2 regions of the Hafnia paralvei genome follow, and region 1 is predicted to be linked to the other one. Evidence: predicted binding sites of a transcription regulator. Region 1 holds the regulator's gene; the other holds the start of a gene.
What was found. Region 1 encodes ArgR, which controls arginine synthesis, uptake and breakdown. Its sites were predicted from a motif close to ANTGAATAAAAATACANT; they were not measured.
Positions count from the first base shown of each region.

Region 2: the regulator ArgR is predicted to act here: its motif matches at 1,371-1,388, upstream of argF (ornithine carbamoyltransferase).

Region 1 covers NZ_CP083737.1:604,809-610,723, forward strand. The annotation lists gene yhcN (peroxide/acid stress response protein YhcN) at 1-142, opposite strand, end outside; gene yhcN (peroxide/acid stress response protein YhcN) at 278-541, opposite strand; gene argR (transcriptional regulator ArgR) at 972-1,442, opposite strand; gene mdh (malate dehydrogenase) at 1,910-2,848, shown strand; gene K9N75_RS02765 (helix-turn-helix domain-containing protein) at 2,912-3,211, opposite strand; gene ispB (octaprenyl diphosphate synthase) at 3,421-4,392, opposite strand; gene rplU (50S ribosomal protein L21) at 4,652-4,963, shown strand; gene rpmA (50S ribosomal protein L27) at 4,982-5,239, shown strand; gene K9N75_RS02785 (DMT family transporter) at 5,329-5,915, shown strand, end outside.
Region 2 covers NZ_CP083737.1:4,158,323-4,164,237, forward strand. The annotation lists gene K9N75_RS19280 (ABC transporter substrate-binding protein) at 1-593, opposite strand, end outside; gene rraB (ribonuclease E inhibitor RraB) at 836-1,267, opposite strand; gene argF (ornithine carbamoyltransferase) at 1,435-2,451, shown strand; partial or broken gene K9N75_RS19295 (carbamate kinase) at 2,513-3,437, opposite strand; gene K9N75_RS19300 (MFS transporter) at 3,873-5,096, shown strand; gene fdrA (acyl-CoA synthetase FdrA) at 5,112-5,915, shown strand, end outside.

The DNA.
Region 1 (5,915 bases):
AACCATCAATACCGCTGGTGGTAATGGTGCCTAATGACTGCATAGAGGAAGCCTGCTCTGCGCTGATGGACTGTGCAGCAAATGCACCAAAAGAAACCATTGAAAGAAGGCCTAAAGCAGCGACGGTAGTTTTAATTTTCATGATTATTTTCCTGTTCTATTTCTGCCGCAGTACTTCGATCTTAGATTCAATGACGATTTTCTTTTTGGTCACTGCGGTTGTTAACGATTTTGACTGGCGAAGCTTTATGCTTCGTCTTGCAGGTGAAGCGGAATCTTATTTATAGATTTCAGCGGTTGCGTGGAATGAACCTTCATTACGCGCTTCAACGACACGATAGGCAGTTGCGCCTTGTGCATCCGCTTTGGCTGATAATGCTGCTCTGATATCGCTAGGTGCAGCGCTGACACCGCTAACACTGATAGTGCCGATAGGCTGCATGTTAGAGGCTTGAGCGTTATCGACTAGCTGAGCGGCGAATGCACCGAAAGAAAGAGATGAGAGAATAGCCAGAGCTGCGATAGAAGTTTTAATTTTCATGATGTATGCCTCAGAGATTATCTTATTTAGTTATTGAACTGTGATTCATGTCACGAAAAGAAGTGTACACCTAGTAACTATAAAAATTAATAGCTAGCTAATTGTTTTTTAGGTTTATTTGTTTGGTATTCACGTAGTAAATATATTCAATTGGAATAAAAACAGAGTGAATTTTGTTCTTTTTGGCTTAAATACTAATAAGATCAATAAAATGACATCATGTTGCAAAACGTGCGGAACATGGAGTTTACCCCCTGTCGCAGTACGTATGTTGACTGAAAAGACCATCATTATCATTAGGTGCAGAGTATTGTGCCGTACACATACGCTAAACTAGCAGAAAGGAGAGATCAGCTGAGCCAGAGGGGGGGAGAGGGAAATCAGGTAGGAAATGAATAGGCCCGACAAATAATCAGGCCAGAGAGTGGGCTTAAAGCTCTTGATCGAATAGTGACAAGATAGCGTCGTGCAGCTGTTCTACTGAAAAACCTTTGGCTGGCGTGGTGAAAATTGTGTCATCGCCTGCAATGGTTCCCAGAATGCCTTCTGATTTGCCTAATGAGTCTAATAAACGTGCAATCAACTGTGCTGCGCCTGGGCTGGTATGGATGACAACCACTGAATCGTTGTAATCGACGTCGAGCACGAGATTTTTCAGAGGGCTGCTGGTCGTTGGGACGCCAAGTTCAGCAGGCAGACAATACACCATCTCCATCTTTGCATTTCGCGTGCGCACTGCACCAAATTTGGTCAGCATACGAGATACTTTGGATTGGTTGATATTCTCAAAGCCTTCATCTTGCAGTGCCTGCACGATCTCACCCTGAGAGCTAAATTTCTCTTCCTTGAGTAGCGCCTTGAATGCCTTGATCAAGTCTTCTTGTTTTGTTGGAGTTCGCATTCTTCACCGTAGAAATAGAAATAGAGAACATTATTATGCGCAATAATGAATTTTTATGCAATTTAAGTGCAAAAAATATTAAGTCGGCCATTAAGAAATCAAACCGGCAAGGGCGTGATTTTATCACCTTGCTCATAAAATGAATATGTTAGTCGAATCTGTGACTAAGTCTTCATCATTGGTAAATGGTTTGTTATTAAAATGATGTTGTTGTGATGTAAAGGAAGGGTGTAATGTAACGGCCGGGTAATCAGCTGTGATAAGTGCGCAACGAATTCCTACTTTGTAACCCTATGCCTTTCATGCATAAGCTATTTTTTATTATAAACCTTGCAGTAGGACATGGAATTAGTGCGTCATATCCCAATCTTTGTGTTAACAGATTGTTTTTTAAGACATGATGGACTAAGGTGCGCGGTAATGCATTCACGGCACTCTTAAATTAAAGATAAATCAAGGAGTATAGAATGAAAGTTGCAGTTCTCGGCGCAGCCGGCGGTATTGGTCAGGCTCTCGCCCTTCTTCTTAAAACTCAGCTTCCTTCAGGTTCAGAACTCTCTCTTTATGACATTGCGCCGGTGACTCCGGGCGTTGCTGTCGATCTCAGCCACATCCCTACAGCAGTTAAAATCAAAGGTTTCAGCGGTGAAGATGCGCGTCCAGCATTGGAAGGCGCAGATATCGTGTTGATTTCTGCGGGTGTTGCACGTAAGCCGGGTATGGATCGTTCTGACCTGTTTAACGTAAACGCAGGTATCGTACGCAATCTGATTGAACAGGTAGCGAGTACTTGTCCGAAAGCCTGTATCGGTATTATCACTAACCCAGTTAACACGACAGTAGCAATCGCTGCTGAAGTGCTGAAAAAAGCGGGTGTGTACAATAAAGATAAGCTGTTCGGTATTTCTACATTGGACGTTATCCGCTCCAATACCTTTGTTGCCGAGCTGAAAGGTAAGAACCCAGCAGAAGTCGAAGTACCTGTAATTGGCGGTCACTCTGGTGTGACAATCCTGCCTCTGTTGTCTCAGATCCCAGGTGTGACCTTCTCCGAACAGGAAGTTGCCGATCTGACTAAGCGTATCCAGAATGCAGGCACTGAAGTTGTTGAAGCTAAAGCCGGTGGCGGGTCTGCTACGTTGTCTATGGGGCAGGCTGCCGCACGTTTTGGTCTTTCTCTGGTTCGCGCTATGCAGGGTGAAAGCAACGTTGTTGAATGTGCTTATGTTGAAGGTGATGGCAAATATGCTCGCTTCTTTGCACAGCCTCTGCTGTTGGGGAAAGAAGGGATCGTTGAACGTAAATCCATCGGATCTTTAAGTGCTTTTGAACAAAAAGCACTGGAAGGTATGCTGGAAGTTCTGCATAAAGATATCGAGCTAGGCGAAAACTTCGTTAACAAGTGATTGTTAATAGAAAACGGGTGGTTATAAACACCCGTTAATTTAGCTTAAATCTAACCGCTGACCTTAATCGTCAGCGGTTTTGTTTTTATTCGATCTTCGTGCACGCATGAGTAGCTGTCTATCAATAGGCTGATGAGTGGCGACATCATAATAGCGGCTTGGCCATATCTCAGAGGGATGAATACCTAGCGCTTGAGCAATAATAAATTCGCCTTTAGGCCAAGGACGCGTTAATGCATTAGAGAGCGTGGTGCTAGAAAGCCCTGAGGCTCTTGATAGTCCACTGAGCGTAATTTTCCGTTTGTGCAATGCAGCAATAATATCTGCGTGATGCCAATCTTCATGGCATTGACTCTCTGTCATAATCCATTCCTTTGCGATGACACATTTACAGGGTAAGAAAAATAAGGCTTGTATACATCGCTACTATCTAAAAACACTCTTTAAATTTCAATTAATTTCCAATTACTTCAATAATAAGAAAGCCATTATTTATGGCTTATTTATTGTTTTATATGTTCTTTAAAAGAAAAAGAGCCTTTCGGCTCTTCATTTATTTCTAAAAATAAGAATTAGAATTTTCGATCGACCGCCATATTAGCCAGCCCAATAAGCGCTTCTTTATAAGGCGATTCCGGCAAGACATCTAATGCTGAAATTGCTTTATCAGCTTCTTCTTCGGCTCGCTGACGGGTATAAGTCAGCGAGCCGACTTCATGCATGGTTTCGAGAACGGGTTCAAGCAAATGACGCCCATTGCCTTCTTCAATAGCTTTACGAATCATGGCTGAGCGTTCTGGAGAGCCGTTCTGCATAGCGTGAAGCAGGGGTAATGTTGGTTTACCCTCGTTCAGGTCATCACCCGTATTTTTACCCAGTGTCTTTCCATCAGCATCATAATCCAACAGATCATCGATCAGTTGGAAAGCAGTGCCGAGATAACGCCCATAGTCTTGCAGAGCGATTTCCTGCTCATGTGTGGCACCCGCCAAGATCGCTGATGATTGAGCTGCTGCTTCAAACAAACGGGCCGTTTTACTGTAAATGACTCGCATGTAGTTTTCTTCAGTGATGTTCGGATCATTGACGTTCATCAACTGCAAAACTTCACCTTCAGCGATAACGTTGGTGGCCTCAGACATCAGTTCCAGCACTCGCAATGACTGCAGGCTGGTCATCATCTGGAATGATCGTGTATAGATAAAATCACCGACTAATACGCTCGCAGCGTTACCAAAAGCCGCGTTAGCGGTGGCTTTGCCCCGACGCATATCGGATTCATCAACCACGTCATCGTGCAGCAAGGTTGCTGTATGAATAAATTCAATCAACGCTGCTACGGTGATGTGTTTATCACCCGTATAATTTAATGCTCTAGCCGACAACACGGCGATCATCGGGCGAATCCGTTTACCTCCACCGCTGATAATGTAGTAGCCCAACTGATTGATTAAGCTCACTTCAGAGTTCAGTTGCTGAAGAATCGTTGCGTTCACATCCGCCATATCCTGCGCGGTTAACTCAGTAATTTGTTCTAGGTTCATTGTATTAATTCAACTGTGTTTCCATTTTCCGCCGGGCGAAAGCCCGCATGCAGGCTGTCACAAGCCACCAACTATAGTATGATTGTACTTGAAAAACGTATTAGATAAACGGCGCGAAGAGAACTGTGTTTTTTTTCTTCTTTTCTCCCGATTCTACCCTTGTCTTCTGAATGATTTTTGCGTAGAATTCGCGCCCTATTGTGAATATTTATAGCGCGTATTGGGCAACGAACCATGCGTGCGGAAATGCGGAGTTTATATGTACGCGGTTTTCCAAAGTGGTGGTAAACAACACCGAGTAAGCGAAGGTCAGACTATTCGCCTGGAAAAGCTGGACATCGCAACTGGTGAAACTGTTGAGTTTGACCAGATCCTGATGGTCGCTAATGGCGAAGACATCAAGATTGGCGTTCCATTTGTTTCTGGTGGCAAAGTTAAGGCTGAAATCGTTGCTCACGGTCGTGGCGAGAAAGTAACTATCGTTAAGTTCCGTCGTCGTAAGCATCATCGTAAGCAGCAGGGTCATCGTCAGTGGTTCACTGATGTTAAGATCACCGGCATCAGCGCTTAATTCTAGGAGAGCAGATTAATGGCACATAAAAAGGCTGGCGGCTCGACTCGTAACGGTCGCGATTCAGAAGCTAAACGTCTGGGCGTAAAACGCTTTGGCGGCGAAGCAGTATTGGCAGGTAGCATCATCGTTCGTCAACGTGGTACTAAATTCCACGCTGGCAACAACGTAGGTTGCGGCCGTGACCACACTCTGTTTGCTTTGGCTGACGGTAAAGTCAAGTTCGAAGTTAAAGGCCCGAAAAACCGTAAGTTCATCAGCATCGTTGCTGAATAAGTTTTTCGCGTCTAAATAGATGTAAGGCCCCGCAATAATCTTGCGGGGCTTTTTTACGTTTAGGGCCAAATAGGCCAAGGATGCTGAGTATGGAAAGCAATCAGAACGTCAGGGTGGGAATATGCCTTGCTCTCACAACGGCGATTTTCTGGGGTGCATTGCCTATTGCAATGAAGCAGGTTCTACAGGTGATGGAGCCTTATACCATTGTCTGGTATCGCTTTTTAATCGCATCAGTTGGATTGTTTTTCATTCTTTATTCTCGTAAGCAATTACCACCGATGCGTGTATTCAAGCATCGACGTTGGTTGGTCCTGCTCATTATTGCGACCTTTGGCTTATTAGGTAACTTCGTTCTGTTCAGCAGTTCGTTGCAGTATTTAAGTCCTACGGCGTCTCAGGTAATAGGGCAGCTATCTCCTGTTGGGATGATGTTTGCCAGTGTTTTGATTTTAAAAGAAAAAATGCGCATCACTCAGGTGATTGGCGCATGTATGCTGATTACTGGACTGCTGTTGTTCTTTAACGTCAGCTTGAAAGAAATATTTACTCAACTGACGGCATATACTCTGGGTGTGATCTTAGGGGTGGGAGCCGCAACGGTTTGGGTAAGCTATGGTGTCGCTCAGAAAGTGCTGTTACGGCGATTAGCATCACAACAGATCCTTTGGCTGTT
Region 2 (5,915 bases), 1.2 Mb from region 1:
GTTTTCTGGTTGATAGGCACTAATGAGTTATGCGCCAGCATCGAAAGAAAATAGGCCACCGGCTGATTCAGCGTTACCTGTACGGTTTTATCGTCCAGCGCTTTGATACCAAGCGTATCCGGTGATTGCTTGCCCGCCACGATTTCCCCTGCGTTAGTGACATGCATGTTATTAAGATAGCTACCATAAGGAGAAACCGTTTTAGGATCGACAAGCCTACGCCAGCTAAATACCACATCCTGCGCGGTAATAGGCTCGCCATTCGACCACTTAATATCAGGTCTTAAATGAAACGTCCAAACGCGGTTGTCTTTATTCTCCCAGCTTTCAGCCAATCGAGGCTCTATGCTGCCATCGTGTTTAATGCCGACCAGCCCATCAAAAAAATCGCTGATAATATTAAACTCAACGTCGCTCTCGACCTTATGCGGGTCAAGCGATGCGGGTTCACTGCCGTTATTTCTGACGAGTTCCTGCTTAGTCGCCAGTTCTGTTCCTGCGGGGATAACCGCCGCCAGCGCAGAGCTACACATTCCCATTAGCCCTAATGTAAGCCAGATATTGCGTTGTATTTTATGTTGGTTTGCAGCCATTACGTTCACCTTATGCAGTGATTTTTATAGGTATTATTTGTTTAATCTCTATGGCTTCGATTTACAATGAATTTAACTAACTATTTACATTAGATGTGACATACCGCATTTACATCACGCGCCTATTTATTCAACGCGTAATTCAATACTGATAAATATAAAAACTAACCAAAAAAATACGCAAAAAAAATCCGGTGCCATTACTGACACCGGATCCACTGTTCTCAATGAGAAGTTAAAGATTAATGGCGAATGCCGTTATCATCTTCATCAACGCCTTCCGCGTCGTCTTCGTCATCTTCGTCGCCTTCTTCACCATTTGGATCTTCGAAGTAGGTACCCCAGCCGTCGTAATTCACGTTCATTTTTTCGGCTAGGTTCATCAGCTGTTCAACCTGAGTGTCGATAACTTCCGCATTCAGACCGACTTCGCTGATCACATCACAGCACATCAACAATGTACCGTCTTCAACTTCCAGTTCTTCGGCATCCGTCACTTCATAACCCAGTTTGAAAGCTTCAACCGCCGCTTTCTCTAACAGCTCGAAGTTATCCGCCGAAAGGTGGTGTTCAATAGTGTATAACGCGTCCGGATCGCTACCGTCATCCAGCAGTTCTTCAATGATCAGGCGAGTTTCTTCACGTTGTTCTTCTAATAGCTCAGGGTTTGCCATGTCTTTGTCCTCAATCTGTGTGCAATCGCGCTAGTTTCATTCTCCCACAGCCACGGCTGCGCCTCCATAAGAAACGTGAATATTTATCTGACTGGGGGTTGATTTTGAATTTTAATACACTTAATGTGAATATTAATTCATCAAGCACAATAAAAACACAACTGGGGATGGGCACTATGAGTCAGCTATATCAGCATCACTTTCTTAGACTATTAGATTTCACTCCTGCGGATATCGCATACCTACTCACTTTAGCCGCTGAGTTAAAGCAGGCTAAAAAGGCAGGCAATGAACCGCAGACGCTGAAAGGTAAGAATATCGCGCTCATCTTCGAAAAAGACTCCACCCGAACCCGTTGCTCTTTCGAAGTTGCCGCTTATGACCAAGGAGCCAACGTGACCTATTTAGGCTCCAACGGCAGCCAGATTGGCCATAAAGAATCCATTAAAGACAGCGCACGAGTTCTGGGCAGAATGTACGACGCTATTCAATACCGTGGGTGGGGGCAAGAGGTGGTCGAAACGCTGGCTCAGTATGCCGGAGTACCGATTTGGAACGGGCTTACCGACGAATTCCATCCAACCCAAATTTTGGCCGATCTGCTTACAATTCAGGAGCATATGCCAAACAAGCCACTATCGCAGGTAAAACTCGCGTATTTGGGCGATGCACGTAACAACATGGGTAATTCTCTGCTGGAGGGGGCCGCTCTGATGGGAATGGAGCTACGTTTAGTGGCCCCAAAAGCCTGCTGGCCGGAAGCGGAGCTGGTAGCTCAGTGCCAAGCTATTGCCGATAAAACTGGAGCCAAGCTCGTTCTTACTGAAGATCTCGCCGAAGGCGTGAAAGATGCCGATTTCCTGTATACCGACGTTTGGGTTTCTATGGGAGAACCGAAAGAAGTGTGGAAAGAACGTATCGCGCAGCTACTGCCGTATCAAGTCAACATGAACGTGATTAAGCTAACGGGTAATCCACAGGTCAAATTCCTGCACTGCTTACCTGCATTTCATGACGATCAAACGGCCGTCGGCAAACAAATGGCGGAACAATACGGCTTACACGGCGGAATGGAAGTCACCGACGAAGTATTCGAATCTGAACATAGCATTGTGTTCGACGAAGCAGAAAATCGCATGCATACCATTAAAGCCGTAATGGTGGCGACGTTGGGTAAACTCTAATTACAACTCTACTCACCAACAAATCAGCGCGCCTGATATTCATCGGCGCGCTAATTTTATTTTAAATCGCGGTCACGACTTCAGGCCTAATACAAGTGCCTTTTTCTCGGCGTAAAATTGCTTCGGCATCGGATAACGCGCCAATGAATGCCGTTCCGCCGGTTTGTTCGACAAACTCAATGACGGCCTCCGCCTTTGGCCCCATGGCACCATCAGGTGCGGCAAAAGGACGCAATATTTCAGGCGTAACATCACGCAAAGCTCTAGCCTGCGGCGTCCCCCAATCCTGATAGACCGCATCTGCGTCGGTTAAAATCATTAAATATTCAGCTTGCAGCTCTTGGGCTAGTAAAGAAGCGGATAAATCCTTATCGATAACTGCTTCAACGCCACAATAGCCATGTTGATTCGCAATCACCGGCATTCCACCGCCCCCAGCACAAACTACAATATGATCGCTATCTAGCAAGCACTTAATGGAGGCAAGCTCTACCACCTTCCTCGGCTTAGGCGAGGCCACAACACGGCGAAAATATTGACCATCCGCTTTCATCGTCCAGCCATAACGCGCCTCTGGCTCATGTTGCTGATCGGGGGAGGTATACAGGGCCAATAAATTTACTCGGATGCTGGAACGCGGGGTCATCTGCCTCCACTTGAATGCGTGTCAAAAGAGTAACCACCTGTGGAATACTCTCTTTTTGCTCCAGCGTTTGAGCAATCATATACCCCAACATTCCCTGAGTTTCAGCCACGAGAATATCCAGCGGATACGCAGGCGTTTGCTGATCCAAGGCCCCTTGCAACGCAAGTAAGCCTACCTGTGGGCCATTACCATGCACAATCACCACTCGATAATTTTTGACCAGACCAGCAACTACCTCTGCCACCTGAGTAATATTTTTGTACTGATTTTGGGCCGAAAGAGTTTCTCCACGCTGCAAAATAGCGTTTCCTCCCAGCGCGATAACAACGGTTGGTTTCATTTTATTCCCCATAAAAAGCGTTAATTTGTTGGGGTAAAAATAAGTTTATTTAAAATATAAAATGTGATGGTTGCTACATTTAAAATACAGTCTATTATTTTTTTATAATCAGAATGCCACGCCGCCATTTAATTAAATAAAATTGAATAATAGATTTTTTAATTTTTTTTACTAATAAGCCTTCAAATAAGAAAACTTACCTTACAATAGATCAAATGTGATTTATCTCACCAGAATCCCCTTACGATTATTATAGCTTACCGTCATAGCGATTTGGCACGAACCATTTTTCATTATAGCTATGCCCAATAATTTCAATATTTGGGACGGTAGCATTTTTGACGTCCAGCACCACCGATTGAATCAGTGATAGGGATGAGCAGAACAGCTAACGCTCCAAATGCTAGAAGTGCTGGGTATTCAGGGGAGTATCTTATGTCACAATCGATAGAGCATGCGGGCTCACCGCAAAAAACAGGTATACCAGCTTGGTGGGTAACTGTATTTTTATTCTGGCTCGGCTGGATATTTATGTATGCAGACCGTACAGTATTGAACCCAGTGATGGGAGAACTACAGAAAGAGTTTGGATTAAATGGAACGCAATTAGGAATACTTAATTCAGTTTTTTATTTTTCCTATGCACTACTGCAAGTCCCAGCAGGAATTCTAGGCGATAAAATCGGTAAGAAAAAAGTATTAGTCCCTGGTTTTTTATTATTTGGCATTTTCACCGCCGTCACCGGATGGGCGAAAACTTGGACGACGCTACTATTTTCTCGCGTCGTTACTGGTGCTGGAGAAGGGACTTATTACGGCCCTCAATATGGTTTATCTTCTGAACAAATTCCTAAGAAATATCGTTCTCTGGGCAGCGCCATCATTAACAGCGGTATGGCATTCGGTATTGCTCTTGGACTGATGTCATCAAGCTGGCTTGTATACGATCAGGGGCACAGTTGGAGAATGCCGTTTTACGCGATGGCCGTGCCAAGCATCCTAACCGGCTTAGCTATTTGGTTTTTCGTTAAAGAAAAGAAACGCAGTGCTGTCACCGCCGATGGCGTCGCGGTTAAAAAAGGCAAATTCAGTGATTTACTGAAAAACCGCAACCTGCTGTTGGTCTATCTGATGGTGTTTTGTAGCCTGTTTGGCTTCTTCGTTATTCTGACATGGCTGCCCTATTACCTCCAAAGTGAACGCGGGATCCCTGGCAGTGAAACCGGCTTTATCTCGTCTTTGGTGGCATGGATTTCGATTCCTGGCGCCCTGATGTTCTCAACCATTTCAGACCGTTTAGGCAAGCGTAAACCACTCATTTTAATTCTGGTTCCACTCGCCATTCTGAGCATGCTCTCAATTGTTTGGATGCCCACCATGGGTGGCGTTATTACGGCGCTATGTATCTATGGTTTGGTTGGCAAGCTCGCACTCGACCCAGTTCTGGTGGCTTTAGTTGCCGATAGCGTAGACGAAAATAACTACAGCACCGCCTTCGGTTTATTCAACTTTATCGGCATGAGCTCCTCTATTTTGGCGCCGATCATCGCCGGTGCGGCTCGCGATCTCACCGGCAGTTTAGCCTCCAGTTTCTACGTATCAGCAGCCCTCTTGGTCATTGGCCTGTGCGGCATGTTGTTCCTGAAAGAAAAGAAATAATCCGAGGGAATTAAAATGATTTATGCATCTGTAAAAAAAGGCAGTTTTCAGGACTCCGTCAGTCTGATGCTGATATCACGTAAGCTCAGTGAATCACCTCAGGTCGATGAGGTTTCCGTCATGATGGGCACTCCAGCGAACAAATCACTGCTAGAGACGACGGGCTTCTGGCATGACAGTTTTGCCAGCGCCACACCAAACGATATCTGCGTAGCAATACGGACTCACGTAGAGGTTCCTGATATTGCCCAGCTCATCAGCCGACAGTTGGAAACTGAGTTGAGCGCTATCGCTCAAGGACAAGCCAGTGGGCAGCACTTGCAAAAGGTTCGTCGTTGGGAAACTGCGCTGCAAAAGCTTCCTGATGCCAATCTGTTACTCATCTCCGTCGCGGGGGAATACGCTAACGACCTAGCCCGTCAAGGGTTAGAAAACGGCAAAAACGTTATGTTGTTCTCCGATAACGTGCCGGTTGAACAAGAGCTCGCACTTAAGCAAACCGCTCGGGAAAAAGGGTTGCTGGTGATGGGGCCCGACTGCGGTACCACCATGGTGGCAGGCGCACCTTTAGCCTTCGCTAACGTTCTGCCTAAAGGATCTATCGGGGTAATTGGCGCATCCGGCACGGGCATTCAAGAGCTCACGTCACAAATCGCATTGCTCGGTCATGGGGTAACACATGCACTGGGCCTTGGCGGCCGCGATCTCAGCGAAGCGATTGGCGGTATCAGTGCGCTAAGCGCGCTAGAGATCCTTGCAGGAGATGAACAGAGCAAAGTACTCGCCTTTGTATCCAAACCTCCAGCGGAAAGTGTGCGT